4 regions of the Streptomyces sp. NPDC057428 genome follow, and region 4 is predicted to be linked to each of the others. Evidence: riboswitches for the same ligand, from Rfam matches in the RefSeq annotation. Region 4 holds a riboswitch; each other region holds the start of a gene.

Region 1 (7,395 bases), on a different contig from region 4:
GTGGGAGGTGGCGTGATGATGACGCACGCGGCGTACGACTGCGACGTACTGGTGATCGGTGGCGGGATCGTCGGTCTGTCGACCGCGTACGCGATCACGCGCACCGCGCCCGGCACCCGGGTCACGGTGCTGGAGAAGGAGTGGGCGCCCGCGCGCCATCAGACCGGGCGCAACAGCGGGGTGATCCACAGCGGCATCTACTACCCGCCGGGCTCGCTCAAGGCGCGCTACGCGGTCCGGGGGGCCGCCGAGCTGATCGACTTCTGTACGGAGCACGGCATCCCGCACGCGGTGACGGGCAAGCTCATCGTGGCGACCGGCAGCGACGAGCTGCCCCGGCTGCACGCCCTGGTGCAGGGCGGCCGGGCACACGGGCTGCCGGTCCGGGAGCTCGGCCCCGCCCAGATCGCGGAGTACGAGCCGCGGGTGCGCGGTCTCGCGGCGATCCGGGTGGGCACGACGGGGGTGTGCGACTTCACCGCGGTCGCCGTCCGCCTGGCCGCCGAGGCGAGCGCCGCGGGCGGACAGGTGAGGTACGGCGCGGAGGTCGTCGCCGTCGACCGGCGCTCCTGGGGCGTGGCGGTGCGCACGGCGGACGGCCAGGTGGTCAGGGCCCGCGTCCTCGTCAACTGCGCGGGGCTGCACAGCGACCGGGTGGCCGGTCTCGCCGGTGACGACCCGGGAGCACGCATCGTGCCCTTCCGCGGGGAGTACTACGAGCTGACCCGGCCCGAGCTGGTGCGCGGGCTCGTCTATCCGGTGCCCGATCCGGCATTCCCCTTCCTCGGGGTGCATCTGACCCGGGGCATCGACGGCACGGTCCACGTCGGGCCGAACGCGGTTTTGGCACTGGCACGCGAGGGGTACGGCCGCACGGTCGTCCACCCGCGCGAGCTGGCCGCCACCCTGGCCTGGCCGGGCTCCTGGCGGATCGCCCGCAGGCACTGGCGGTACGGGGCGGGCGAGGTGCACAGATCCCTCTCGAAGAGCGCGTTCACCCGGGCCGTCCAGCGGCTGCTGCCCGAGGTGACGGAGGCCGATCTGCGCCCGTCGCCGGCCGGGGTCAGGGCACAGGCGGTACTGCGGGACGGCACACTCGTGGACGACTTCCTGATCCGGGACGCCCCGCACACCGTGCACGTGCTGAACGCCCCGTCGCCGGCGGCCACCGCTTCCCTGCCCATCGGGAGGGAGGTGGCGCGACGGGCCCTGCTGCGGGCTCGCGCGACGGGGTGGACACCGCCCGCCGTAGAATCGGGTCATTGTGTCTGAGCCTGTGAACCCCACCCCAGAGACGCCCGGCCCCGCCCAGGAGACGCCCGGCGTCCCGCCGGAGGCCGCGCCCGCCACCGCGCCGGACGCGGACGCGGAAGCACGGCGTGCCGCGTCGTTCGAACGCCAGCGCAGACTGCGCCAGGAGCCCCGCTTCCCCGGCGGTCCCGCCGCCGACCCGGCGGGCTCGCACCACGAGCGCCGGATCCGCAGCTTCCAGCCGCGCCGCAGTCGGGTGACCACCGGCCAGGAGGAGGCCCTCCAGCGCCTGTGGCCCAAGTGGGGCCTGGACATCGACGGCCTGAGCGTCATCGACCTCCCCACGATGTTCGACGGCCTCCCGGTGGTCCTGGAGATCGGCTTCGGCATGGGTGAGGCCACGGCGCAGATGGCGGCCGACGACCCCGCCACCGGAATCCTCGCCGTCGACGTGCACACCCCGGGGCAGGGCAATCTGCTCGGGCTCGCCGACCGGGCGGGCGTGTCCAACGTCCGGGTCGCCAACGGCGACGCGATCATCCTGCTGCGCGAGATGCTGGCGCCCGCCGCGCTGGACGGGCTCCGGGTCTACTTCCCCGACCCCTGGCCCAAGAAGCGGCACCACAAGCGGCGGCTGATCCAGCCGGAGTTCCTCGACCTGGTGGCGCAGCGCCTGAAGCCCGGCGCGCTCGTCCACTGCGCGACGGACTGGGAGCCCTACGCCGAGCAGATGCTGGACGTCCTGACGGCGCATCCCCTGTTCGAGAACACCCGGGCGGACGGCGGCTTCGCGCCCCGGCCCGCTTTCCGGCCCCTGACGCGCTTCGAGGGGCAGGGCCTGGACAAGGGACACGTGGTCCACGACGTGCTGTTCACCCGTCGCTGACCAGCCGTCGACGGACCCCCGGCCGACGCACCGTGGCACGGTGTCGGTGCCTCTCGTTAGGGTCATCAGGTGTCCGAGTGGTCCGTACAGCACCAGCAGCCGGCCGTCCCGGTTCTCGAGGAGCAGCAGCTCGACGAGTACCTGGGCGCCGTACCGGAGCGCGGCCAGTGGCGTTACCGGCCGAGCCGCGTCGGCATGGTCTGGCGCAGCAAGGCCTTCCGCGCCGGTGCGGTCGTCACCGTCCTCGCCCTCTGCGGGCTGGTGATCCTGGCCCTGGTGCGCGAACAGACCGGCACCGAGGGCTTCCTGGTGGGTCTCGGCCTGGCCGTGCTGCCCGTGCCGCTGCTGATGGCGGCGTTCCGCTGGCTCGACCGTGTCGAGCCGGGCCCGTGGCGCAATCTGCTGTTCGCCTTCTCCTGGGGCGCCTGTGCCGCCGCGCTCGTCGCCATCATCGCCAATTCCTTCGCCACCCGGTGGATAGCCACGGCCACCGCGGATCCGGCGAGCGCGGACACCCTCGGCGCCACCGTCATCGCACCGGTCGTCGAGGAGACCGCGAAGGCGGCGGCCGTCCTGCTGATCTTCCTCTTCCGCAGACGGCAGTTCGGCGGTGTCGTCGACGGAATCGTGGTCGCCGGTTTCACCGCGACCGGCTTCGCCTTCACCGAGAACATCCTCTACCTGGGCCAGGCCTTCGGTGAGGACCAGGAGCTGGGGACCACGGGGCTCGCCTCGCTGACTGCCGGGACGTTCTTCGTCCGTGTGGTGATGTCGCCGTTCGCGCACCCCCTGTTCACGGTGCTCTCCGGCATCGGCTTCGGGCTCGCGGCGCTGGGCGGCGCGCGCCACCGGGTGCGCCGGGTGCTGCTGCCGCTGCTCGGACTCGCCATGGCCATGGGCATGCACGCCCTCTGGAACGGCTCGTCGTCCTTCGGCCCGTACGGCTTCTACGCGGTGTACGGCGCGTTCATGGTGCCGTGCTTCGGCCTGGTGACCTGGCTGGCCGTCTGGTCCCGCCAGCGGGAACTGCGCACGCTCTCCACGGAGCTGCCGGTGTACGCGGCGGCCGGCTGGCTCGGCCCCGCCGAGCCGCCCGCACTCGCCTCGATGCGGGCACGGGGAATGGCCCGCGACATGGCACGGCACTGGCACGGTTCCCAGGACCGCGCCCGGGGCAGGGACGCCGCCCGTGCGGTCGCGGAGTACGAGTCGTTCGCGACGTCCCTGGCCATGCTGCGCCGGCGCGCCCGTCACGACGGTGCGGGCGCCGACTTCGCCGTCCGGGAGCAGGAGTTGCTGCACCACCTCTGGCAGCGCCGGGAGGTCGCGGGCCCCGCGCTGGCGAACGCGGCCCGCATGACGGGCCGGATGCATGCCGACGGGCGGCCCCCGCAGGTGCCGTTCCCCCGCCGGCCCCCTCACGGCGCTCCGGCCCCGCAGCAGATTCCGGCGCCGCACCGCCACTACGGCGGCTACAACCCCTACCTGGAGCACGGCCCCCGTTCCGCCCCGCCCCCCGGGACTCCCCCGCACTGAACGCCCGGACGCGCGAGCCGGGGCAGGTGGTGCCAGGACCTCTCAGGCCGAGGCCTCGGTGAGCTCGGCCAGCTGGCTCTCCGTCAGTTCCAGTCCGGCCACCGCCACGAGCGCGGGCAGCTGTTCGACCGTGCGGGCCGAGGCGATCGGCGCGACGACGGTCGGCCGGGACGCCAGCCAGGCCAGCGCCACCGTCGCGATCTCGGCCCCGTGCTCCTGAGCCACCCTGTCGAGCGCCCCGAGTACCTTGCGGCCGCGTTCGGTCTCCAGGTGCTTCCCCGCGCCTTCGGCCCGCGCGCTCTCGACGGCCGCCCCCGGCCGGTACTTGCCGGTGAGAAAGCCCGAGGCGAGCGCGAAGTACGGGACGGACACGAGACCCCCGGCCGCCGCGGTGTCCTGGAGCGGGCCTTCGTAGGTGTCGCGCGAGACGAGGTTGTAGTGCGGCTGCAGGGCGACGTAGCGGGCCAGGCCCTCGCGCTCCGAGAACGCCAGGGAGGCCTTGAGCCGCTCCGGGCTGATGTTGGACGCCGCGATCTCCCGGACCTTGCCGGCCTTCACCAGCTCGTCGAGGGCGCTGATGATCTCCTCGACGGGGACCGTCTCGTCGTCGAAGTGCGTGTACAACAGGTCGATGTGGTCGGTACCGAGCCGGCGGAGCGAGGCCTCGGCCGCCCCCTTGACGGTGGCCGCCGACAGCCCCTTGTACTCGGGGTGGGCACCGACCTTGGTCGCGACGATGATGTCCTCCCTGCGGGAACGCGCGGACAGCCACGCGCCGATCACCGCCTCCGACTCACCACCCTCGTTGCCCGGGACCCAGGCCGAGTAGGAGTCGGCGGTATCGATGAAGTTGCCGCCGGCGGCCGTGTACGCGTCGAGGACGGCGAAGCTGGTGTCCCGGTCGGCGGTCCAGCCGAAGACGTTGCCGCCGAGAGCGAGGGGGAAGACCTGGAAGCCCGAGTTTCCGAGCGGGCGCAGTGATGTCATGCCTCAGCTCAACACATCGGCGGAGCCGCGTATTCCGCTCGCCGCCCGCACCGTGAAGGACCGGCGGCCCTGGCGTCGGGGGGTTGTGCGCCAGGGCCGCCGGAGTGCGGGTGCGCCGTGTGCCGGCGCGGGCACTCAGATCGAGAGGCCCTTGCTGCGCAGCCAGTTCATGGGGTCGATGCCCGAGCCGTCCGCGGTGTGCACCTCCAGGTGCAGGTGCGGACCTGTCACATTGCCGGTGGCGCCGACGCGGCCGATGGTGTCGCCGGTGCTGACCTTCTGGCCGGCGGTGACGTCCATCGACGACTGGTGGCAGTACCAGATCTCGGTACCGTCGTCGAGTTCCAGCACCGTGCGGTAGCCGTAGGAACCGGACCAGCCCGCCGACTTCACCGTGCCGCTGTGCACGGCCTTGACCGGGGTGCCGGTGGGAGCCGCGAAGTCCAGACCGGTGTGGTAGCCGGAGGACCACATCGAACCGGCCTGGCCGTACGTCGAGGTGATCGTGTACGAGGAGGTCGGGAGGGCGAAGCTCAGGGCGAGCTTGGCGAGGCGCTCGGCCTCGGCCTTCTTCTTCGCCGCTTCCTCGTCGGCCTTCTTCTTCGCGGCGGCCTTGGCCTCCGCGTCGCTCTGCTGCTCGGCGGCCTGGGCCGCGGCCTCCTCGGCCGCCGCCTTCTCCTGCGTCGCCTTGGCCTCGGCCTCGGCCCCGGCCTGCTGCTGCTCGGCCTGCTGGAGGATGCGGGCACGCAGCGCCTCGCCGGCGTCCGTGGTGCCCTGCTCGGCCTCGGCGGCGGTGATGCCGGCCGTGGTGAGCGGAGAGGACGCGGTGACCGTGCCGCCCTGATCGGTGTCGCCGGACAGATAAGCGCCCACGCCGGGCAAGGACTTGGCGTCGGGAAGATTGTCAGCGATGGAATCGGGAAGGGAGATGGAGACCGGCGGTTTGCTCTGCGCGGTGGCCATGCCTCCCGCGCCGACGGCCGCGATGACACCGACGCCGAGGACGGTGGAGCTACGGGCGAGACCGCGCTGCTTGGCTACGCGGTGCTTGCCGCGTACGGGACGGATGGACTCCTCGGTGGGGTTCCATTCCTCCCACGTCCTGCCCTGGTCGCCGGGACCGGCGGGCCTGAAGGGTGCCGGAGCCTCGGGGGCAGGCTGATTTGACGCCACGTGGGCGCACTCCTTTCCTTCCTTCTCGCCTACCGGGTTAGCTGACGGGTTCGGAGCAGGAAGGTCTCCTACGGGCCCCTTCGTCCCTCGCGGGAGTCAGGCGTCCGATTCACCCCATGTAGGTGGTTCCCCGGTTCCCTTGCGGGATTCGGCGCTGCGCACGGTGCCGCCTCTGGCGACGACTGGGACAACCGCGCTGCGTTATCGAACGTTAATAGACATGCGGGTCCGATACCAAGCGGTTCCCACAGATCGTTCACGGCCCCGGCCCGGACTTCACGGGGCCAATCGGCCTCAAACGGGCGAGTTGCACACCCCTCACGCGCACAGCAGTCTCTGACGTTACGTCACATGTTCTGCGGAGCGACGCCCTTTGATTACGGACGGTCGTCTTCGGTCATTCACGATCCCGTCCCACGATCTTCACCGTCTTCCGTCGCCCCTGCTGCCGCCTGGACGGCCGCCCGACCGCGAGCAACGCGAGGTCGTCCGTCGACCGCCCCCCGGTGTGCAGCCGGACGTCGTCGGTGAGGGCCGAGAGCAGCTCCTCCGGCCCCGGGAAGATCCTGCCGCGCAGCCGGGCCGCCGGATCGTAGAAGACCCCGTCGGCGTCCCGCGCCTCCGAGAGTCCGTCGGTGAACGCCAGGAAGGTCGCACCGGCCGGCAGCGGCCACTCGTCCGCACGGTCCGGCCACGCGTCCAGGCCCATCCCGAGCGGCAGGGCGGGCTCGGTCGGCCTCAGGACGTCGAGCGCACCGTCCGCGTGGAGCACCAGAGGTTCGGGATGTCCGCGGTTGACGACCCGCAGCGTGTCCGCACCCACCGGGATCTCGGCGAGCACGGCCGTGACGAACCCCTCCATCGAGTCCAGCCCGCCCCGCCGCGTGCTCTCCCGCGCGAGCGCCCGCTCGAGCCGCTGGACCACGCCCTCCAGCGAGAGCTCCTGTTCGGACGCCTCCCGGAAGGCGCCGATCACGACGGCCACCGCCGCCACCGCGTCCAGGCCCTTGCCCCGCACGTCCCCGACCACCAGCCGCACCCCGTACGGCGTGTCCGCGACGGCGAACAGGTCACCGCCGACGAACTCGTCCGCCTGGGCCGCCTCGTACCGCGCCGCGACCAGCAGACCGCCGATCCGGTCCTCCGGCACGGGGAGCACCGCGCGCATCGCGGTCTCCGCGATGACCCGCGCCGAAGCCAGCTGCTCGTTGCCGCGCTGTACGACACGGTTGATGACGAGCGCGAGCCCGGCGACGGTGACCAGGGTGAGCAGGTCCGTGATCGGGACGACGTCGGCGAGCATGCCGTCGGAGACGCGGATGGCGAGGACGACGAGGATCGCCGCCACGCCGACGCGGATCGTGGACGCCAGCGAGAAGAAGGGAGCGGCGATCAGCGGTGCCGCGGCGAAGAGCGGCACGGCGCTGACCTCGGGCGGGGTCTCGAGGTCGACAACCACGCCGCAGCAGATCATCAGCGGGGGCAACAGACGCACGAGCCTGCGCGCCCGCTCGTTCCCCTGTGCGCGCCCCTGCCGTACGTCCCGCTTCCCCACCTGTGCA
Region 2 (7,395 bases), on a different contig from region 4:
ACGGCGCGCCTGCGTTCGGTGCCCGGCGGGGGCACGGAAGTGGAGCTGGAGATGGAGAGGGCGAGCGAATGACCGAGAACACCGAAGCGACGGGGGTCCCGGAGCGCCGGGTACGGGTCGTGCTCGTCGACGACCACCGGATGTTCCGCACCGGGGTCCAGGCCGAGATCGGCCGCACCGAGGAGACCGGCGTCGAGGTCGTCGGCGAGGCCGCCGACGTCGAACAGGCGGTCACGGTGATCACCGCGACCCGCCCCGAGGTCGTCCTCCTCGACGTCCACCTCCCCGGCGGCGGCGGCGTCGAGGTGCTGCGGCGCTGCGCCCCGATGATGGGTGCGGTGGAGAACCCGGTGCGTTTCCTGGCGCTGTCCGTGTCGGACGCCGCCGAGGACGTCATCGGGGTCATCCGCGGCGGCGCCCGTGGCTACGTCACCAAGACGATCACCGGCACCGACCTGGTCGACTCCGTCTTCCGGGTACAGGACGGCGACGCGGTGTTCTCGCCGAGGCTGGCCGGCTTCGTCCTCGACGCGTTCGCCTCGACGGACGCGCCGCCGGTCGACGAGGACCTGGACCGGCTCACCCAACGCGAGCGCGAGGTGCTGCGGCTGATCGCCCGCGGCTACGCCTACAAGGAGATCGCGAAGCAGCTCTTCATCTCGGTGAAGACGGTCGAGTCCCACGTCTCGGCGGTGCTGCGCAAGCTCCAGCTTTCCAACCGGCACGAGCTGACCCGGTGGGCCACGGCGCGACGGCTGGTCTGACGGCCGGTCCGGCCCTGGGCGCGCGTGCTCGGGGCCCTCAGGCGGGATCGAGCGAGATGTTGAGCTTCTCGCCGACCCTGCGGTAACCGATGCCCGCGTAGATCCGCTCGACGTCGGGGCCGCCCGGCTCCAGCCAGACGGTGCCGAAGCCACGGTCGAACGCGGTGCGGGTCAGCCAGGCGGAGAGCGCGGCGCCGACACCACGGCGGCGGAAGGCCTCGGCGACGGCCAGTCCGGCCAGTTCACCGATGCCGGCGGCCGGGGCCGAGCAGCCGCCCGCACCCGCCGGCACACCGTCCACGGTGGCGAGAGCCGAGACGCCGCCGCCTTCCACCGCCGCGCGCAGCCAGGCGATCTCGCCGTCGTCCGGGCCGCCCTCGCCGCCGAAGCCCGCGTGCTGGACGGCCGCGGCCGCGGTGAACTCGGCGCCGGTGGCGGGTTCCGCGACGCGGAGTCCGTCCACCGGCTTGTGGGCGAGCAGTCCCCCGGCGGCGCAGGCCATGACCGGGGCACGGCTCTCCACGGTGAATCCGGCTGCCAGCAGCGCCGGTTCGACGGCCGGCGCCCACGCGGGAAGGAACTCCAGCCGGGGCAGCCGGTCGCGCTCGCGGAACGCCGCGACCAGGTCCGCGATCTCCCGGGCGGTGGGTTCGGCACCCTGGTCGGGAATGGCGTAGTTGGCGAACTTCAGTTCCCAGTCCGGGTTGTGCCGCACCGTGAAGGGCCCGACCCGGTAGTGGCCGGGGGAGCGGAGGGTGTTCGTACGCGCGTAGTTCTGGATGGCTGTGTCCATGAGCCGGGGAGCCTATGCGACGCGCGTCGCTCCGGCGAAGGGCATTTCCGAGATCGGCGCGATACGTACGGGTGCGCCGGGGCGTGGGGCGTGGATCATCTGGCCGCCGCCGATGTAGAGACCCACATGGGTGACCCCGGAGTAGAAGAACACCAGGTCTCCCGGAGCGAGTTCGGAGCGGGAGACGCGCTGTCCCGCGTTGATCTGGGTGTACGTCGTGCGCGGCAGGGACACGCCCGCGGCACGCCAGGCGGCCTGGGTGAGGCCGGAACAGTCGTAGGAGGACGGACCCGTCGCCCCCCAGACGTACGGCTTGCCCAGCGCACCGTAGGCGAAGTCGACGGCCTGCGCCGCGCGGGCGTTGGGGGCGCTCACCGAGCCGCGCGGCGTGCTGCGGTCCGTGCGGACGGCGCCACCGCCGTGCGAGGCGTCGGCGGCACGCTCGTAGTCGGCGCGCTGCGGGGCGGTGAGGGTGGCGAGGAGCTTGCGGGCCTCGGACAGCTTGGTGCGGACCGCGTTCTTGTGCTTCTCCAGGTCCGCCCGACGGGAGGCGAGGACCGTGAGCTCGTCCTCCGCCTCGGCCCGCAGCTGCGCGATGTCGTTCATCTGCCGGCGTACACCGTTGATCGCGCCTGCCTGGCGGTCTCCCGCCCGGTCCTCGAACGAGGCGCGTTCCAGGTACTCGTCGGGGTGCGACGAGAGGGCCAGCCGGACGGCTGGGTCGACACCGGCACTGCGGTACTGGGCGGTGGCGAACGCGCCCAGTGCGTCGCGGGCGGCGTTGAGGCGCCCGGTCCTGCGGGCCGCCTCGTCGCGCAGGGTGTCGAGGGACTTCTCCGAGGCCGCGGCCTTCTCCTTCGCGCCGTTGTACCGCTCGGTGGCGACCTCGGCGTCGTGGTAGAGCCGGTCGACCTTGCTCCTGACCTGGGCCGCGGTGAGCTGGGGGTCGGCCTGGGCCGCACCCTCGAAAGCCGCGGCGGACGCCGCGCCGGCAAGTGCGAGGGTGGCTGCGGTGCGGGCAGCAGGCCCGGTGAACAGGCGCTGCTTGGGCTTGCGGTGAGCGGCGGTGCGATGGGCGGCCACGGGCGTGGTGCGTCCTTCCGTTCGACTGCCCGCCGGGGAGACCGGCGGGCCCGCCCGGGTCCGCCGGCGGGCCACCACAGGGGGAGCGGCCCGCCGCCGGCTTTCCTGGCGGGGCGACCGGGGTGCCGCCCGGTACGGGGGCGGCGGTAACGAATCGGTCACCTGGGACGTGACGCTAAACCCGGGGCACGGGGAAGAGGTGTAATGACAGCTATTGCCCTCAGATGTAGTTTCGTTTCCGTCGAGTGACCGGGAAATTCAGCCGGAGCCCGGCAATTCGCACAGTCCTCGCGTCAGTTCATCGGTAAGTCATACCTGGCCGAAGAGTGCTGATATGGCCGGGGCTAGGCTGCGGCCATGGACGTACTCATCAATGTCGTCGTGGCCTTGCACATCATCGGAATCGCCTCCCTGCTGGGCGGTTTCCTCACCCAGGTGAAGGCCATGGGGGCGGGCACGGCCCGCTTCGTCCCCGCCATGCTCCACGGCGCGCTCACCATGCTCGTCACCGGAATCGCCCTCGTCGGACTGAACCAGGCCGACGACCAGTCGGTGAACAATGTCAAGATCGGGATCAAGCTCCTGCTCCTCGTCGTGATCCTCGCGCTGGTCTACGTGAAGCGCGACGACGAGAAGGCCGGCAAAGGTGCCTTCGCCGCGGTCGGCGCACTCACCGTCGCCAACATCTTCATCGCCACGCTCTGGACCTGAGCGTCCCGCGCGGACGCAGGAGGGGCCCGGGGACGATCCCCGGGCCCCTCCTGCGTGTCCAGCCTCCGTCGTGGGCCGTGCCGCCGCGTACGGAGAACCCCATGCCGTCATGCCGGGCGGACGCTCCCGTATATCGGCATGTAGTAGATCGACTCCTCGCGGACGCTCGCACCCGGCTTGGGCGCGTGGATCATCATGCCGTCCCCCTTGTAGATGCCGACGTGACTGATGTCGTCGTAGAAGAAGACCAGGTCACCGGGTTTCAGGTCCGCCGTCGCCACCCGCGTGCCGACCTTGACCTGGTCCCACGTCGTGCGCGGCAGGTCGACGCCGGCAGCCTTCCAGGCCGCCTGGGTCAGCCCGGAGCAGTCGTACGAGGACGGGCCCGTCGCACCCCACACGTACGGCTTGCCGATCTGGGCGCGCGCGAAGGCCAGGACCTTCTCGGCCTTCGTGGCGTAGCCGCTGCCGGAGTCCGTGCCGCCGGTCCCCGAGCCCGTGTCCTGCCCGGCGTTCTCCGGGGCGCGCTCGGCCTCCGTCTTGTCGGCGGCGGCCTGCTGCCGGGCCAGATCCTCGGCCTTGCGCTTCGCCTCCGCCTCCTTCTTGCGCTCCAGCTCGGCGAGCCGCGCCTTCTCCTCGGCGGTCAGCTCCGACAGCAGCGAACGCGCCTCGGTGAGCTTCGTCTGCACGTGCTGCTTGCTGGTGCGGAGCGTGGCCTGCGACTCGGTCAGCGTCTCCAGGCTCTTCGTCGCCTCGACGCGCTTCGCCGCGGCTTCCTTCTGCTGCGTACGGAACTCGGTGACCGTCTTCTGCTGCCGGCTGGTCATCCGGGCCATCAGCTGGTCCTGGTCGAAGTACGACTGCGGGTCGTCCGCCAGGAAGAACGTCGCAGTCGGGGCGATCGCGCCGCTGCGGTACTGGGCGGCGGCGTAACTGCCCAGCTCGCGGCGCGTCTCGTTCAGCTTGTCGGCCCGCTGGGCCGCCGCCTCCAGGAGCGCGTCGACCTTGGAGCGCTGCTCGGCGGACGCGGACTTCGCCTGGTTGTACTCCTGGGTCGCGGCACCGGCCTGCCGGTAGAGGGCGTCGACCTTCTTCTGCACTTCCTCGATGCTGGGCTTGGGCTGTGCCGGGGCCGCCGTCGCGCTCTGCGCGGAGAGCAGGGTGACGGAGGCGAGCGCCGCCGTCGTGAGACCGAAGGCAGGGGTGGTCGTGCGCACCCGGGTGCGCTGCTTGCGATGCGACGCCAAGGCCGGCATCTCCTTCCGTGGACCGCCTACCAGGTTAGCGATGGGGGTCCCCCAGGCCCTTCAGGCACTGGGGGGAGGGTTCGGGCGGAACGGAAGGCTGCCCTACGGTCCGGTGAAGACTGACCGATTCACCCCGGTGCTGCTTGTGGGTCCCCGGTTCCGGGCTCCTCACAGGAGTACGGATTCGGCGGGGGTGCCCGCGCGGCGTGGTTCGCCTCAAGTGGGTACGGGACACCCGTCGGAGCACGCTAACCAACCCGTGGTGCTCCTGTGAAGGATGGTGGCCGATATGCCCGATACATTTCCGTGACCTTCCGCGGGAGCCGGTCCGTCCGGCCGGCCTGTGCAGGCCGCCCGATCTCACGCACCGTGGCCGATCCGTCCCGGCGGGCGCACGGTGCGGGTCCGTGTGGCCGATCCGTCCCGGGCTGTCGGTGCGGCCGCCTAGACTCGTTAAGCGATGAGCAGCCTCTTTGACGACAGTTTCCTGACCGGCCTCCAGCAAGCTGAGGAAGGCCCCCCGCCGCCCCCCGAGGAGCACGCGCCCGAGGCGGTGCCGGAGGGCCTGTTCAAGGACGTCTTCGACGCCCCGCCGCCGCCCCGTGACGCGTACTACCGCGACGGCGCCCCGCGTCCCGTCGTCGACTCCGCGGCTCTGCTCGACGGGCTGAACACCGAACAGCGCGCCGCGGTCGTGCACGCCGGATCTCCACTGCTCATCGTCGCGGGAGCCGGGTCCGGCAAGACCAGGGTGCTCACGCACCGCATCGCGCACCTGCTCGCCGAGCGCGGGGTCCACCCGGGCCAGATCCTCGCGATCACCTTCACCAACAAGGCCGCGGGCGAGATGAAGGAGCGCGTCGAGGACCTCGTGGGTCCGCGCGCGAACGCCATGTGGGTCATGACGTTCCACAGCGCCTGCGTGCGCATCCTGCGCCGCGAGTCCAAGCTCCTCGGATTCACCTCGTCGTTCTCGATCTACGATGCCGCCGACTCCAAGCGGCTCATGGCGCTGGTCTGCCGTGATCTGGACCTTGACCCGAAGCGATACCCGCCGAAGTCGTTCACGGCGAAGGTCTCGAACCTGAAGAACGAGCTGATCGACGAGGAGACCTTCGCGGGCCAGGCCGCCGACGGCTTCGAGAAGACGCTCGCGCAGGCCTACGCGCTCTACCAGGCGCGGCTCCGTGAGGCCAACGCGCTGGACTTCGACGACATCATCATGACGACGGTGCACCTGCTCCAGGCTTTCCCCGACGTCGCCGAGCACTACCGCCGGCGCTTCCGCCACGTCATGGTCGACGAGTACCAGGACACCAACCACGCCCAGTACACGCTGGTCCGCGAGCTGGTCGGCCCCGCCGGTGAGGCCGACGCCCCGGGCGAGCTCTGCGTCGTGGGTGACGCGGACCAGTCGATCTACGCCTTCCGCGGCGCGACCATCCGCAACATCCTCCAGTTCGAGGAGGACTACCCGGACGCGAAGACGATCATGCTGGAGCAGAACTACCGCTCCACCCAGACCATCCTCTCCGCAGCCAACGCCGTCATCGAGCGCAACGAGAGCCGTCGCCCCAAGAACCTCTGGACGAACGCCGGCACCGGCACCCGGATCGCGGGCTACGTCGCCGACACCGAGCACGACGAGGCGCAGTTCGTCGCCGACGAGATCGACCGGCTGACGGACGCGGGGGAGGCGAAGGCGGGCGACGTCGCCGTCTTCTACCGCACGAACGCCCAGTCCCGTGTCTTCGAAGAGATCTTCATCCGCGTCGGGCTGCCCTACAAGGTCGTCGGCGGCGTGCGCTTCTACGAGCGCAAGGAGGTCAGGGACGTCCTGGCCTACCTCCGGGTCCTCTCCAACCCCGAGGACACCGTCCCGCTGCGCCGTATCCTCAACGTGCCGAAGCGCGGTATCGGCGACCGGGCCGAGGCGATGATCGACGCGCTGTCGATGCGCGAGAAGATCTCCTTCCCGCAGGCGCTGCGCCGGGTCGACGAGGCGTACGGGATGGCGGCGCGCTCGGCCAACGCCGTGAAGCGGTTCAACACGCTCATGGAGGAGCTCCGCACGATCGTGGAGTCCGGTGCGGGACCGGCGGTCGTGCTGGAGGCGGTCATGGAGCGTACCGGCTACCTCGCCGAGCTCCAGGCCTCCACCGACCCGCAGGACGAGACCCGTATCGAGAACCTCCAGGAGCTCGCCTCCGTCGCTCTCGAGTTCGAGCAGGAGCGCGCGGCGGACGAGGGCTCCGGGACGCTCGCCGAGTTCCTGGAGAAGGTCGCGCTGGTCGCCGACGCCGACCAGATCCCCGACGAGGACGAGGACGGCTCCGGTGTCGTCACTCTGATGACGCTGCACACCGCCAAGGGCCTGGAATTCCCGGTGGTGTTCCTGACCGGCATGGAGGACGGCGTCTTCCCGCACATGCGCGCGCTGGGGCAGGTGAAGGAGCTGGAGGAGGAGCGCCGGCTCGCCTACGTGGGCATCACCCGTGCCCGCGAGCGGCTGTTCCTCACCCGGGCGGCGATGCGGAGTGCCTGGGGCCAGCCCTCGTACAACCCGCCCTCGCGCTTCCTGGAGGAGATCCCCGACCAGCACCTGGAGTGGAAGCGCAAGGGGCCGATGGCCGCTGTGGCGGGACCGACCTCAGGGATCACGTCGTCCCTGTCCTCGTCGCGCTCGAAGTCCGGTCCTTCGGGATTCGCGACCCGGCGCACGTCCGAGAAGCCCGTGGTCACCCTGGTGGCGGGGGACCGGGTCACGCACGACCAGTTCGGTCTGGGCACGGTGACC
Region 3 (7,395 bases), on a different contig from region 4:
GCCGATGTCCACCACGAGGTACGGCTTCTCCAGGTGGTCGCTGCCCGTCAGTTCCTTCGTGGCGCCGTCGAAGGAGAGCTGCGCCTCCTGGTCACCGCTGATGACCTCGGGCTCGATGCCCAGGATGTCCAGGACGCCCCGGACGAACGTGTCGCTGTTCTCCGCGTCGCGGGACGCGGAAGTGGCGACGAACCGGATGCGCTCGGCACCCAGTTCCTTGATCACGGCCGCGTACTCACGGCACGCGTCGAAGGTGCGCTCCAGGGCTTCGGGGGCCAGCCGCCCGGTACGGTCGACACCCTGCCCGAGCCGGACGATCCGCATGCGGCGGTCGAGCTCGGTGAGCTGCCCGGCGGAAGGCTCCACATCGGCGACGAGCAGACGGATGGAGTTGGTACCGCAGTCGATGGCGGCAACGCGGATCATGGGGCTCCTGTGGTTGGACGGGTACCGCGCGGAATCAGGACGCGTCGGTGTCGCCGCACGGCGTGACGCAGGGGCCCTTCGCCCACCACTGCGGCAGCATCGCGATCGCCTCGTCGCCCAGCGGGTTGACCCCGGGGCCGGCCGCCAGCGAGTGGCCGACCAGGACGTGCAGGCACTTCACGCGGTCCGGCATGCCACCCGCGCTCGGGAAGCCCTCCAGGACCTCGATGGCGTCGCGCCGGGCGAGGTAGTCCTCGTGGGCCGCGCGGTAGGCGGCGGCCAGCTCGGGGTCCTCCGCCAGGCGCGCGGTCATCTCCTTCATGACCCCGTTGGCCTCCAGCGTGCCGATCGCGGAGGCCGCGCGCGGGCAGGACAGGTAGTACGTCGTCGGGAACGGCGTGCCGTCCTCCAGACGGGGCTGGGTCTCGACCACGTCCGGGTTGCCGCAGGGGCAGCGGTGCGCGATGGCGCGCAGACCGCGCGGCGGGCGGCCGAGCTGGAGCTCGAACGCGGCGACGTCCGCGGCGGTGGGCGTGGTGGATTCGGTCTGCGGAGGGGGCGTGTCCATGCCTGCCTTGAATGTCATCGGTCGGTCTGTATGTATCGGCGCGGGAGCGGGGCACGATGCGTGCGCCCGGACCAGGGCCGGTGCTGGGGCGGTGTCATTCGCGGTCGGCGCTGTCGACGCCGTCCCAGAGGTTGGAGTGCCAGGGCCGCCCGGTCGCCCCCGGATCGCCGCGGCGCTCCTCGGTCGCGTCGGGGTCGACCACCGTGAAGGCGGTCTCGCCCGGCACCACGTAATGGAGGTGCTCGCGGGCCAGACGGCGGATGTACGCGTCGTCCTTGAGCCGCGCCTTCTCGTCGCGCAGCTCCTCGGTCCGCTGGTGCGCCTCCCTCGACAGCCTCTCCTGATCGGCGATCTGGTCGCGCTGGGAGATGTACTGCCGCATGGGGTACGCCAGAGCAACCACCAGGGAGCAGACGATCAGCGCCAGGAACGCCGCCCGCCCGGTGAGCCTGGAGCGGCGGGCCTGGCGCCGGTTCTGGGACCGGTAGACGCGGGCTGCCGTCTGCTCACCGAGCAGTCGCAGCCTGGTCGCGGTGGAGAACCGGTCGCGGTCCTTCCCGCCCATGTCTCACGCCTCCCCGTTACGCACGTCCGTCCCCGCACACGGTACGGGACCGGATGCGGGGACGGACGGAGGCTGGTGCTCCGGACTCGGCCGTCAGCTCTCGAAGCGGAACCGCGGGAACGCCGAACGGCCCGCGTACACCGCGGCGTCGTCGAGGATCTCCTCGATGCGCAGCAGCTGGTTGTACTTGGCGACGCGGTCCGAGCGGGCCGGGGCGCCGGTCTTGATCTGACCGCAGTTCACCGCGACCGCGAGGTCGGCGATGGTGACGTCCTCGGTCTCACCGGAGCGGTGGGACATCATGCACTTGAAGCCGTTGCGCTGGGCGAGCTCCACGGCGTCCAGGGTCTCGGTCAGCGAACCGATCTGGTTGACCTTGACGAGCAGGGCGTTGGCCGAGCCCTCCTCGATGCCGCGGGCGAGGCGCTCCGGGTTGGTCACGAACAGGTCGTCGCCGACGATCTGCACCTTGGAGCCCAGCTTGTCGGTGATGACCTTCCAGCCGGCCCAGTCGTCCTCGTACAGCGGGTCCTCGATGGAGACCAGCGGGTACGCGGAGACGAGCTCCTCGTAGTACTCGGTCATCTCGGCGGCCGAACGGGACTTGCCCTCGAACTCGTAGACGCCGTCCTTGTAGAACTCGGACGCGGCGACGTCGAGGGCGAGCGCGATGTCGCGGCCCGGGACGTAACCGGCCTCCTTGACGGCCTCGAGGATGAGGTCGAGGGCGGCGCGGTTGGACTCGAGGTTGGGGGCGAAGCCGCCCTCGTCGCCGAGACCGGTGGAGAGACCCTTGGTCTTCAGGACCTTCTTCAGCGTGTGGTAGATCTCCGCGCCCCAGCGAAGGGCCTCGGAGAAGGACTCGGCGCCGATCGGCGCGATCATGAACTCCTGGATGTCCACGTTGGAGTCGGCGTGCGAGCCGCCGTTCAGGATGTTCATCATCGGAACGGGCAGCAGGTGCGCGTTCGGGCCGCCGAGGTAGCGGAACAGCGGGAGGTCGGAGGCCTCGGACGCGGCGTGCGCCACGGCCAGCGAGACACCGAGGATGGCGTTGGCGCCGAGGGAGGCCTTGTTCTCGGTGGCGTCCAGGTCGAACATCGCCTGGTCGATGAGGCGCTGCTCGGTGGCGTCGTAACCGACGAGCTCCGGGCCGATCTGCTCGATCACGGCGAGGACGGCCTTCTCGACGCCCTTGCCCTGGTAGCGGTTGGGGTCACCGTCACGAAGCTCAATGGCCTCGAACGCACCGGTGGAGGCGCCGGACGGAACAGCAGCACGTCCCGTGCTGCCGTCGTCGAGGCCGACCTCGACCTCGACCGTGGGGTTGCCCCGGGAGTCGAGGATTTCCCTGGCTACGACGACGTCGATGGACGGCACGAGGCATCTCCTTCTGGGATATGACGCTGGTTGTGCAGGGTCACTGTGGCCTTGCGCCACGAGCCTAACCGGCTCGGCCCGCTCCGTCGGCCGTCCGCCCGCCCCCTGGGACGAAAAAGGACCCAAGGGCCTGCATTACGGGCAAAACTCCAGATATTTACTGGCCAGTAACTACAACAGTTGAACGCAGACCCCCACAGCGGCCCGTCGTGGGGTCCCCCGAGGCAACCCCCCGAGGGGCGCACCGGGCACGACCCGGCCCGGCACGCAGGAGGTGGGCGTGCTGGGCCGGGCCGCCGGGGAGGGGGACACCGGACCGCCCGTGACTACTTCAGGTGAAGCTGCTGACCCGGGAAGATCAGGTCGGCGTCGTGGACGATGTCGTCGTTCAGCTTGAACAGCTTCTGCCAGCCGCCCTTGACCTTCTTCGCGTCGGCGATCTTGCTGAGGGTGTCGCCGGCCTTGACCTTGTACTCGCCGTCGCCCTTCTCGACCTTCTGACCGGTCGGGGTGGTGACGGTCTCCTTGGGAGCCGTGCGCTTCTCGCTGCGCGAGGCGGGCTGCTCGGCCTTGCGCTCCGGCTGCGCCTTCGTGTCGGCCTTCGGCGCGGAGCCGGTGTCCACACCCGGGTCCACACCGTCGTCGGTCAGGCCGCCGGCACCGGCGCAGGCCCAGGCGCCGGGGCCCTGCAGGTCGAGGAGCTTCTCGGCGACGGCTATCTGCTGGTCCTTGGTGGCCAGGTCGGCGCGGGCCGCGTACTGCGTACCGCCGGCGGCCGCCCAACTGGAGGCCGAGAACTGCAGGCCGCCGTAGTAGCCGTTGCCGGTGTTGATGGACCAGTTGCCACCGGACTCGCACTGGGCGACGGCGTCCCAGGTGGCGACGGAGGCAGCGGAAGCACCGGTCGCGCCCATCAGCGGGACGGCGATGGCCGCACCGGTGACGCCCGCCAGGGTGGCGATACGGACGGCCTTGGACGGGCGGCGGTGCTTGCCCTTGCTGGAAAGCAGCATGGTTCTCCTCACCGACGCCTACGAGGTGAGCTGTCGGGTTCGGGCCTGTGAGTTGCCCGGCCGACCGCACTCGCGGACGACTTCACCCCCAGCCGGTCCCTCAGCCGTCCTCCGACGGCCGGGTCACGGCACTTACCTGGGTCCCCCGCTCCTGCCTACGGCGCTTTACGCGTCGTTCCCCTCGACCGACGGCAGGATTCGGCGTGACGGTCGAAGGTGCCCGCGGTGCGAGCGGCTCCGACCGTAAACACACGCAACCCCTACATTCAAAAATGGGCATAACGGTCAATCAGCCCTTTAGCGATCGACCTACCGGTCCGTTTGCGCAGGTCGGAGCGGATATGGGCAGACCGGGCGTACATGACACGCCAGTTGAAGCAAAGAGACCCATGTCTCACTTGCGCATAAGTGGACATAGGCCTCTGAACTACCCCTGATTTCGGAGTGTTTTCGTGCTTTTGATCAGTTGGTGGCAGGAGCCTCCGCCTGGGTCCCGCTCGCGTCCGAAGCCAGGCCGAGACCGAGGTCCAGACTCTGGCCGGGAAGGATCAGGTCGGGGTCGGAGCCGAGCTCGTCCTTGTTGGCCTCATAGAGGGCGGGCCAGCCACCGGGGAGCTCCTCCGTATCGGCGATCGCCCAGAGGTTGTCACCCTCCTGGACGGTGTACGTCCCCTCGGCGCCCTGACGCGCCTCGGAGTCACCGCGCGAGGCATGCCTGCCCGACTCGCGGCCTTCGGTGGCCGCTGACGACGCGTCGGTCGCTTCGGGGGCGGGCGTGCCGCGGTGCTTCCCGGCCTTCGCCCCGTCACTCTTCGGGGCTCCAGAGGTCTCGGACGCCTCGGGGGACGGTGCGACGGAAGGCGCGGTGCCGGACTTGTCCACCTTGTTTCCCTTGTCCGCCTTGCTGCCGGACGCGCCCTTGCCGGCCTTGCCCTTCGCGCCCGCGTCGTCCTGCTCCTCGGACGAGGGGGTGCCGGAGGGTGTCGCGGCCTCCGTCGGCTCGGCGGACGGCCCGTCACCCGGATCGATACCCGGCAGTACCCCGTCGAGCGCCAGCCCGGAGATCACCGCGCAGCTGGGCCACGCCTGGGGGCCCTTGTCGTCCAGCACCTTCTCGGCGATGGCGATCTGCTGCGAGCGGCTCGCGAGGTCGGCGCGGGACGCGTACGCCGTGCCGCCGTAGGCCGACCATGTGGCCTCGGAGAACTGCAGGCCTCCGTAGTAGCCGTTGCCGAGGTCGGCGCTCCATATGCCACCGCTCTCGCACTCGGCGACGCGGTCCCACGTCGAGGCGTCTGCGGCCTGCGCGCCACCGGCGCCGAGCAGCGGGATGGCAATCGCCGACCCTGTGACGCCTGCGGCGACGACGATGGCGGGTGCCTGACGAGGGCGACGGTGTCTGCCGTTCGCGGAGCCCATGGGGTTGCCTTCCGTGTGACTGACATGTGACGGGTGAGTCGAACGGTGAACCTAGCCGTACTCGAACGTGTGTCACAAGTCGATGCAGCGGAGATCACGTGAAAGTCACAGAGTTGACAGAACGTCACCTTGCGCCGGTGTATGGCCGGGACCGAACTCCACGGGAAGCGTGCGCAGTCCACGCATGATGAGCCCTCCGCGCCACCGCAAATCGGCATGTTCGGCGGCAATCCGCAGGTCAGGGAGCCGTTTCAAAAGCGTCGCCAGGGCTACCTGACCCTCCAGGCGGGCCAGCGGCGCCCCCAGGCAGTAGTGGATTCCGTGACCGTAGCCCAGGTGCTGATTGTCACTCCGAGCGAGATCCAGGGTGTCCGCATCCTGGAATCGCTCGGGGTCCCGGTCAGCGGCGGCGAGCACCACGAGGACGGGATCGCCCGCCGCGACGACCTGCCCTCCCAGAGTCACGGGTTCGGTGGCGTAGCGCCATGTGGCGAGCTCCACCGGCCCGTCGTAGCGCAGCAGCTCCTCGACACCCGTGGCGAGCAGTTCGGTCTCCCCCGCCGCCAGCGAGCGCTCCAGACGCTCGTGCTGCGACGGGTTGCGCAGCAACGCGTAGACCCCGTTGCCGATCAGGTTGACGGTCGTCTCGAAGCCGGCGAACAGAAGGATGAAGGCCATCGCCGCGGCCTCGTTCTCGGTGAGGTGCTCACCGTGGTCACTGGCCTTGATCAGGCCGGAGATGAGATCGTCGCCGGGATTCTCCCTTTTGCGGTGGATGAGTTCGGCGAGATAGCCGCGCATCTTCTTCACCGACCTGGCCACTCCGCCCCGCGGGCCGCCGCCGTGCCGGATCATCATCCCCGCCCAGTCACGGAAGTCGTCCTGGTCCTCCCGGGGGACTCCCAGCAGGTCGCAGATCGCGTAGATGGGCAGCGGGAAGGCGAAGTCGTGGATGAGGTCCGCCTTCCCCTCCTCGATGAAGGAGTCGATGAGGCTGTCCGTCAGTTCCTGCACACGAGGCGCGAACTCGGCCACCCGGCGCGGGGTGAAAGCCTTGGACACGAGCCGGCGCAGCCGGGTGTGGTCCGGCGGATCGATGTTCAGCAGATGCGTCATCAGCTCCGCCTTGCGCTCACCCGGGATGCCCGTCTTCCCCTTGGCGTTCGCCGATCCGGCGTGGTGGGCCGGGTTCTTGGAGAGCCTGGTGTCGGCGAGAGCCTGCCTGGCATCCGCGTACCTGGTCACCAGCCAGGCCTCGACCCCGCTGGGCAGCGCTGTGCGGTGCACGGGGCTGTGCTCGCGCAGCCAGGCGTAGGCGGGGTACGGGTCGGTGGCGAACTCCCATGTGAAGAGCTCGGGTCCGGCCTCGGGGGCGACTTCGGAGGCGAAGGGCGTTCCGGGGGCGGGCGGCGTTCCGGGGCCGTCGTTCATTCCTGGACGCCGTCCGTCGCGCCGTCGAGCCCCTCGGCGGCCCTGATGGCGTCACGGTAGGCACGCGCGGCGGCGCGCAGGGCGGCCTCCGGGTCGACGCCGTCCTGTTCGGCCCGCACGGCGAGGGCGAGCAACTGGTAACCGATCCCGCCGCCCTCGGGGATCGCCACTCCGAGGCCCGCCGCACGGACCCTGCTGCCGAGTTTGGCGGCGAGCGCCAGGCCGGGCTGGCCGAGCGGCACTCCGTCGGTGACCGAGGCACGCTGCTTCTCGATCGCCTTCGTACGCAGCCAGTGCGCGTGGACGTCCTCCGGGGTCTCGGCGGTCTCGTCGCCGAACACGTGCGGATGGCGGTGGATCAGCTTCTCGACGATCGTCGCCGCGACGTCGTCGATGCCGAAGGGCTCCTCCGGGTCCTCCTCGGCGATGCGCGCGTGGAAGACGACCTGGAGCAGCACGTCGCCGAGCTCCTCGCGCAGTTCCTCGCGGTCGCCGTCCTCGATGGCCTCGACCAGCTCGTACGCCTCCTCGATGGCGTACTTCGCCAGGCCCGCGTGCGTCTTCTGCGAGGTCCACGGGCACTCGAGCCTGAT
Region 4 (7,395 bases):
CGCTGCTGCTTGGCCGACCAGGTCGCACAGGGCAGGTTCATCCAGGCGTTGGCCCAGGTCATGAACGGGTAGTCCTGGTGCAGCCTCGTGTTGTCGCGGTCCCACTTCTTCCAACTGGTGGGCCACTTGGCGTCGGCGCACTCGACCGCCGTGTACACGGCATTGCCGTTCTCCGCGCTGATGTTGCCCGCGGTGTCCGACAGGTCGGGTGCCGCGGCGTCGATCAGGGCCTGGGTGTCGCCGCCCAGGTAGGCGCTCCAGACCCGCGCAGTGGGTGCCCAGGCGGAGTCGTAGTACGGCGCACTCTGGAAGAAGCCGATGAGCTCGGCGGGTCCCACGACGCCACCGATCGGGCTCTTCTTGGCGGCCGCACGCAATGTCAGCCAGGCCTGCTCGACCTTCGCCGGCGTGTTCCCGATGTGGAACGCTGCGTCGTTCTTGGCGACCCAGGCCTTCCAGTCGTCCCAGCGCATCTGGAAGGCGACGTCCTGGTTGAGGTTGGCCTCGTACCAGATGTTGTCCGTCGAGGGGTCGACGACGCTGTCCACGATCATGCGGCGTACGTGCGACGGGAAGAGCGTCCCGTAGACCGCGCCCAGGTAGGTGCCGTAGGAGACACCCAGGAAGTTGAGCTTCCGCTCACCGAGCGCGGCACGGATGACGTCCAGGTCGCGTGCGGTGTTGGGGGTGGTCATGTGCGGCAGCATCTGACCGCTGCGCTCGGCGCAGCCGTCGGCGTACTCGGCCGCCAGCTTGCGCTGTGCCCGCTTGTCGGCCTCGCTGTCGGGAACCGGGTCGGCCTTCGGGGCCTTGACGAACTCCTGCGGGTCGATGCAGGAGATCGGCGCCGAGTGGCCGACCCCGCGCGGGTCGAAGCCGACGAAGTCGTACGACTTCGCGGTGTTCGTCCAGAGGGGGTTCTTGGTCACGATGCGCTTCGGGAACGCCATTCCGGAGCCGCCGGGGCCTCCGGGGTTGTAGACTAGGGCGCCCTGCCGTTCGGCCTTCGTGCCGGTGCTGGTGTGCCGGTCGACCGCGAGCTTGATCTGCTTGCCGTCCGGCTTGCTGTAGTCGAGTGGGACGCTGACCCACCCGCACTGGATGGGAGCGGCGATCGCCCAGTCCGCCGGACAGTCCTTCCAGTCGATACCGGCCCTGGCGGCCCTGGCGGCGGCAGTCTGCACCCCGCGCGCCTCGCGGTCGCCGTGGTGGCGGCCGTCGGCACCGGCGGCCGGTGCGGCTATCGCGCCCGCTATGAGCGTGCCCGCGATCAGAGTGCCGGCCGAACCGAGCAGTGCTGTGCGTCTCAAAGTGGCACCTCCCCCTAGGTGATGCGCCGCCGATGACGGCGCCGTTGGTCGTGCGTCCGGCAGATCCTTTCGTCTGTGAGGTTGCTGAGAACAGGGCGTACACCTGTTTCTTTACCGAACCAATAGCCGGTGCGCGCTGTCCCGCTGAGCGAACTCAGGCCCTCGAGGGGTGCTTTGACCCCTTCAGGGGCTTCTCTGCGCAGTTCTTCGCCGAACCGCCACACGGTCTGGACACCCTGCCGGGCTCGGGCGCAGTCGAACTCAAGGCCGCGCAGGCACAGCAAGCTCACCCGTCATCGCTATCGCCCACCGGCGCCAGACCGCACGGCGAAAGCTGAGCCCAATTGCACGACGTCCGCTGAGTCGTGCCGGGCGGGAACTATGTCCCCGCCCGGCAACTACCGGCGACATCGCCTAGCGGACCCAGGCCTGTCGGGATGTCTTGCCGCCGTCGTTGTGGAAGGGCGCACCCCCGACTTCACGCCGCACAACTCCGCTCGGTACCAGGTGTCAGAACTGTTCCACGTAGTACGGCTGCACGCCCATCCAGCCGTTGCCGCGTGCCCCGTACCGGATACCGTTATCGCTCTGTGCCAGGGTGTACCAGGAGTCGACATAGTCGGGGTCGTCGGTCCACCAGTCATCGGGAATGGCGTCCAGCACGGCGTTGACCAGCGGGACGTATACACCCTGATCGGTGACGGTGAGCAGAACGGCGGCGATGGCCTTGGCCAAGTCGCGGTAATTGGTGCTCCCGTCCTCCTCCATCATGACGGCGTCGGCCAGGTTGTATTTGTAGTTGGACCAGTTCACCAGGATCTGGTTCGGCCGGTATGTGGTTCCGTCGTTGTCCAGGTACGGCATGTCGACCGGGTCGACCCGAACCTTGCCGTCAAGGCCGAACCCTGTGACGAGGGTGTAGATCTCTGCGTCACCCTTGACCCAGGGCTCCTCGTCGTCGGAGAGCCTGATCTCCGAGATGCGGGTGGTCCAGAACCCCGAAGTGGCAGCCGACGGCGTCTCGGCGGGTGAGGTCAGACCTTGACGGCTGAGCTCGTCGTTGAGCACCTTGAGCCCCGCCGCGAGGGCCTTGGATGCGTCGATGTCGACGATGTACACCGGGTGGCTGGGCACCGCACCAGCGTCGAGTATGTGGGTCCGGCCCAGGCTGTCGTAAGCCGTGACAGTGCGGGCGTCCTCATCGACGGCGCTCGCGGCCACCCACGGCGTGGCACCGGCCGCCAATGCGCCGCGCATGGAATCGGCTCCGAGTCTCAGCCGCAGCAGCGAGCCGACCCCCGGGTCCAGACCCTTGGCGGTGGCGATCCGTCGGTCGGCTCTGATCAGGGCGGCCTGGAGCCGGCCGGGAGCCTTGCCTGCGAGGGCGGTCACAGCCAACTCATCGGAGGTGAGCGCGGCATCGCGCATCCGGGCGCGCCAGGTGGAGTCCGACAGTGATGTGGCGATGGCGCGGGCGGCCTGGTTTTCCGTCTCGGTAACGGTGGAAGACGGTACTTGCGTTCGCGGTGCCTCCGTGGCGGGGAGCGCGGTGGCGGTCTGGGCGGCCGGCAGGGCCAGCAGACAGGCGGCGATGAGGGGCACAACGCCGCGCCGACGAGTGTGGTGGTGTCTCACGAGAGCATTCCTCCTGGGAGCGTGCAACGCATGGGACGTACGGCCAGGGCGGAGAAGAGGCCGGAATCTATGCGAGTAGATACCGGCCGGGCCAAGCATGACGGTGCCGTGTCATTCCGACAAGAGTGCCGTCCGGATAGAGGCAGGGGGATGTGTAGATGGCGCTCGGGTACCCGAGTACCGCGGTGATCCCCCTCAGTGGAGTCGTCAGCTTGGCCGGTCAGAGCTCGTGGCGGCTCTCTGGCCGTTGGCGTGGGAGAAAACGCGAGGTGATCCCGTGGGAGGTGGTCCTGACGTTGATCTGCCTGCGCTTGCCGGCGACGCAGGCCCGCGGGTGGGCGGCAGACGCGAACACGTCCAAACTCCGCAGCCGAAAACCGCCGGTCGGGAACGGCGACTCAACGGCCCCCACGTTTGGTGCGTTGAGGTGAGGTTGCGACAAACAGGACCTTCTCGGCGTCCCGCGCCGACACGCCCGACGACCCGATGAGTTTTCCTCGCTCGTTCGGCGTAGAAGGTCCCCCACCCGAGGGACAGCCCAACTTGCGCAACTAGCACGGACACTGAACGGAATCTGTCGTTCCGCCGCTGGTACGGGGCTGGTCCGGCACAGCCGCCGGCCGCCCGGATCAGCCCCGTCCACCCGAACGGATGAGTGGTGACGACTCTCACATATCGCAGCTTCAACGAGGAAATCCGGCAGTGCGTGCGTAAAGATCCGTGGGACGACAAGCCCCCGCCACCGCGGCGGGGCGGTCCGGGCGGACGCCGAGTCCTGCCGCTGTCCGGATGCCTGGTCGACAGGAGTGGATCGGCAGGAGTGGAGGACCCGAGCACAACGGGCCGCCCGGACATCCGGACGGCCCTCGGGGTGAAGCCGCCTAGCGCGGCCGGGCAACTTCGCCAGCCCGAACCCGACAGGTCATCCTTCACAGGCGGCTGACGAAGGGTTGCGCATGACTGCGCAGGTTCATGTCCCGTCTCTGTTCGCCCGGGTCGGTACGGCCTCGGTTCTCACATTCGCTGTAGGCACCACGATGCTGGCCCCGGGCTTCGTCGACGACGCCGAGGCCGCGAGCCGTTCGACAAGGGCTCTCGACATCGCCGCCTCCAAGAAGGGCGCGCCCTACAGATACGGCGCCGCGGGTCCGCACCGGTTCGACTGCTCCGGGCTGACGCTCTACTCGTACCGGAAAGCGGGCAAGAAACTTCCCCGCACGGCGCAGCAGCAGTACAACAAGACCCGCCATATCTCCAGGTCGCAGCGGAAACGCGGCGACCTGGTCTTCTTTCACGCGGGGCGCAGTGTCTACCACGTCGGGATCTACGCCGGCAGCGGCAGGATCTGGCACTCACCGAAGACCGGGGCGGTGGTCCGGCTGGAGAAGATCTGGTCGAACAGCGTCTGGTACGGGAGGGTCCGCTGACTCCTGCGCCCGCCCGGTGCCGGCACCTCTGACGCCGGCACCGCTCCTCACCTGGCCCAGTGCGGCAGGGACCCGTCACCAGCACGAGTCCCAGCGCGGTGAACGCCGCGCCGCCGCCGCCCTCGACAGCGCGGGCGGTACGCGGCCGGCGCAGCCACCTGCGGAGGCGGTCCCCGGCCGGTTTCCAGATGAGCGCGAGCGGCCGCCACGACGCTCCTGGCGCTGCTGCGGAGCGGTTTCGGCCGGACCGGCACGCCGTGAACCCCGGTCAGGTCTGGGCCGGGACGGCCCAGCGCACACCGAGACCGGGTCGCTCGGAAGGTGACGGTTGCTTCCCTATGGTCCCACTGGCCACTGGGAGCGGCTGGTGGCACACCGATCCTTCGTCACCGGACTCCACGCCCGCCGGGTCCGCGGTGACCGCGTCGGGGGACCTCAGCTGACCTGCGGGGGCGCCGATCCGACGATCGTGGCCACCGCGGACTCGATCTGCGCCGTCGTCAGGTCCGCCCGGGCCGTCAGCCGGAGTCGCGAGATCCCGTCCGGCACCGAAGGCGGCCGGAAGCACCCCACCGCGAGGCCTGCGGCACGGCAGTCCGCGGCCCAGCGCACCGCGGATTCCGCCGACGGTGCGCGGACCGAGACGACGGCCGCGTCCGGGCGCACCGCGGTGAGCCCGGCGGCGGTCAGCCGGCCGTGAAGTTCGGCGGCCACCTCCCGCGCCCGGCCTGCTCGTCCGGGTTCGCGGCGCAGCAGCCGCAGTGCACCGGAGGCCGCGCCGGCAGCCGCCGGGGCGAGACCGGTGTCGAAGATGAACGTCCGGGCGGAGTTGACCAGATGGGAGATGACCCTGTCCGGCCCGAGCACCGCTCCACCCTGACTCCCCAGTGACTTCGAGAGGGTGAGCGTGGCGACGATCCCTTCCCCGCCCGCGAGTCCTGCGGCGGCGAGGGCGCCGCGCCCGCCGTCCCCCAGCACGCCCAGACCATGTGCGTCGTCCACCAGGAGGGCTGCGCCCGCGTCCCTGCATGCCTCGGCGAGGGGCGCCAGCGGGGCTGCGTCACCGTCGACCGAGAAGACGGAGTCGGTCACGGCCAGAGCCCGTCCCGTGTGCGTCCGGAGCGCCTTGCGCACGGCCTCGGGGTCCGCGTGCGGCACGACCGCGGTGGCGGCCCGGGAGAGCCGGCAGCCGTCCACGATCGAGGCGTGGTTGCCGGCGTCGGACACGATCAGAGAGTCGTGTCCGGTGAGCGCGGTCAGGGCGGCGAGATTGGCCGCGTAGCCGGACGAGAAGACCAGGGCCGCCTCGAAGCCGCAGAAGTCGGCGAGTTCGCGTTCGAGGCGGGCGTGCAGCGCGGTGGTTCCGGTGACCAGCCGCGAACCGGTGGCTCCCGCGCCCCATTCACGTGCTGCGTCAGCCGCGGCGGAGGTGACCTCGGGATGCCTGGTCAGCCCCAGGTAGTCGTTGCTCGCGAGGTCCAGCAGATCCGTCCGGGAGGCCCGGGGGCGCAGGGTCCGGACGAGTCCGGCGTCTGTGCGGCGGCGGGTCTCGTCGTCGATCCAGTCGAACGGGGCGTAGGACATGAGCGGGTCCCTTTGTAGGCAGTTCACAGACCCTAGCCCGGGGCGCAACAGGCCAGGGTGTGGCAATACACACAGCATCGTCCGACGGTCCTGTCCGGTTCCTCCTTGGCCGGAGGCGGTGTCGTACGTCAGGATCAACGCCATGGACCTGCTGAACACGCTGGTGGACAAGGGGCTGCGGCGCGAACTGCCGACCCGTGACGAAGCGCTCGCCGTACTGGCGACCTCCGACGACGAACTGCTCGATGTGGTGGCCGCTGCCGGAAAGGTGCGCCGCCAGTGGTTCGGCAGGCGCGTCAAGCTCAACTACCTGGTCAACCTGAAGTCGGGGCTCTGCCCCGAGGACTGCTCCTACTGCTCGCAGCGGCTCGGTTCCAAGGCCGAGATCCTCAAGTACACCTGGATCAAGCCGGACGAGGCGGAGAAGGCCGCTTCCGCCGGGGTGGCCGGCGGCGCCAAGCGCGTGTGTCTGGTGGCCAGCGGCCGGGGGCCGACCGACCGGGACGTCGACCGGGTGTCGAAGACGATCGAGGCGATCAAGGGGCAGCACGAGGACGTCGAGGTGTGCGCCTGTCTCGGTCTGCTGTCCGAGGGTCAGGCCGAGCGCCTCAAGTCCGCCGGCGCCGACGCGTACAACCACAACCTCAACACCTCCGAGGGGACGTACGGGGACATCACGACCACCCATACGTACGCCGACCGGGTGGACACCGTGCAGCAGGCCCAGGCCGCCGGTCTCTCGGCGTGCTCCGGGCTGATCGCCGGCATGGGCGAGACCGACGCCGACCTCGTCGACGTCGTCTTCTCGCTCCGTGAGCTGGATCCCGACTCCGTGCCGGTCAACTTCCTGATCCCCATGGAAGGGACCCCGCTCGCGAAGGACTGGCACCTCACTCCTCAGCGGTGCCTGCGCATCCTCGCGATGGTCAGGTTCGTGTGCCCGGACGTGGAGGTGCGGCTCGCGGGCGGCCGTGAGGTCCACCTGCGCTCGATGCAGCCGCTCGCCCTCAACCTGGTCAACTCCATCTTCCTGGGCGACTATCTGACCAGCGAGGGCCAGGCGGGGCAGACCGACCTCGACATGATCGCGGACGCCGGTTTCGAGGTGGAGGGGGCGGGGACGCAGACACTCCCCGAGCACCGGGCGGAGCCTTCCGCGGGCTGCGGTTCGCACGAGGGCGGCTGCGCTCCGTGCGGCGACTCCCCTCGGACGGCCCCGGAGCCGGCGGAGGCGCAGGCGGCACGTACGGATCTGGTGGCGGTGCGCCGCCGCGGCGCCGGGACGGATCTCGCACCCAATGCCTGACCTGTTCACCCCCGCCGAACTCCGCGCCCTGGACCGGGCCCACGTCTGGCACCCCTACGGACCGATGCCCGGCCGCCAGGAGCCACTGGTCGTCCGGTCCGCATCCGGGGTGCGGCTGCGGCTCGCCGAATCC

The links. Region 4 has a riboswitch for cyclic di-AMP ahead of ACFU5K_RS07040 (C40 family peptidase). Riboswitches for the same ligand answer to the same signal wherever they lie in the genome.
Region 1: another riboswitch for cyclic di-AMP. It lies ahead of ACFU5K_RS10660 (M23 family metallopeptidase); the one in region 4 lies ahead of ACFU5K_RS07040 (C40 family peptidase).
Region 2: another riboswitch for cyclic di-AMP. It lies ahead of ACFU5K_RS21610 (NlpC/P60 family protein); the one in region 4 lies ahead of ACFU5K_RS07040 (C40 family peptidase).
Region 3: another riboswitch for cyclic di-AMP. It lies ahead of ACFU5K_RS12800 (transglycosylase family protein); the one in region 4 lies ahead of ACFU5K_RS07040 (C40 family peptidase).

The regions. Positions count from the first base shown of each region.
Region 1 is NZ_JBHVCT010000019.1:63,087-70,481, reverse strand. It holds gene lhgO (L-2-hydroxyglutarate oxidase) at 16-1,272, shown strand; gene trmB (tRNA (guanosine(46)-N7)-methyltransferase TrmB) at 1,277-2,137, shown strand; gene ACFU5K_RS10670 (PrsW family glutamic-type intramembrane protease) at 2,207-3,673, shown strand; gene ACFU5K_RS10665 (aldo/keto reductase) at 3,716-4,660, opposite strand; gene ACFU5K_RS10660 (M23 family metallopeptidase) at 4,796-5,833, opposite strand; cyclic di-AMP (ydaO/yuaA leader) riboswitch at 5,845-5,997, opposite strand; gene ACFU5K_RS10655 (PP2C family protein-serine/threonine phosphatase) at 6,231-7,388, opposite strand.
Region 2 is NZ_JBHVCT010000058.1:9,160-16,554, forward strand. It holds gene ACFU5K_RS21585 (PspC domain-containing protein) at 1-72, shown strand, start outside; gene ACFU5K_RS21590 (LuxR C-terminal-related transcriptional regulator) at 69-764, shown strand; gene ACFU5K_RS21595 (GNAT family N-acetyltransferase) at 802-1,557, opposite strand; gene ACFU5K_RS21600 (NlpC/P60 family protein) at 1,570-2,640, opposite strand; gene ACFU5K_RS21605 (hypothetical protein) at 2,998-3,351, shown strand; gene ACFU5K_RS21610 (NlpC/P60 family protein) at 3,459-4,607, opposite strand; cyclic di-AMP (ydaO/yuaA leader) riboswitch at 4,606-4,798, opposite strand; gene pcrA (DNA helicase PcrA) at 5,059-7,395, shown strand, end outside.
Region 3 is NZ_JBHVCT010000025.1:9,980-17,374, forward strand. It holds gene ACFU5K_RS12780 (exopolyphosphatase) at 1-426, opposite strand, end outside; gene ACFU5K_RS12785 (DUF501 domain-containing protein) at 461-994, opposite strand; gene ACFU5K_RS12790 (septum formation initiator family protein) at 1,089-1,559, opposite strand; gene eno (phosphopyruvate hydratase) at 1,653-2,939, opposite strand; gene ACFU5K_RS12800 (transglycosylase family protein) at 3,266-3,952, opposite strand; cyclic di-AMP (ydaO/yuaA leader) riboswitch at 3,953-4,125, opposite strand; gene ACFU5K_RS12805 (transglycosylase family protein) at 4,415-5,371, opposite strand; gene ACFU5K_RS12810 (cytochrome P450) at 5,477-6,802, opposite strand; gene ACFU5K_RS12815 (nucleoside triphosphate pyrophosphohydrolase) at 6,799-7,395, opposite strand, start outside.
Region 4 is NZ_JBHVCT010000011.1:74,076-81,470, reverse strand. It holds gene ACFU5K_RS07050 (alpha/beta hydrolase) at 1-1,310, opposite strand, end outside; gene ACFU5K_RS07045 (DUF3103 family protein) at 1,821-2,945, opposite strand; cyclic di-AMP (ydaO/yuaA leader) riboswitch at 3,702-3,898, shown strand; gene ACFU5K_RS07040 (C40 family peptidase) at 3,902-4,372, shown strand; partial or broken gene ACFU5K_RS07035 (LysE family translocator) at 4,440-4,571, opposite strand; gene ACFU5K_RS07030 (8-amino-7-oxononanoate synthase) at 4,808-5,956, opposite strand; gene bioB (biotin synthase BioB) at 6,099-7,262, shown strand; gene ACFU5K_RS07020 (adenosylmethionine--8-amino-7-oxononanoate transaminase) at 7,255-7,395, shown strand, end outside.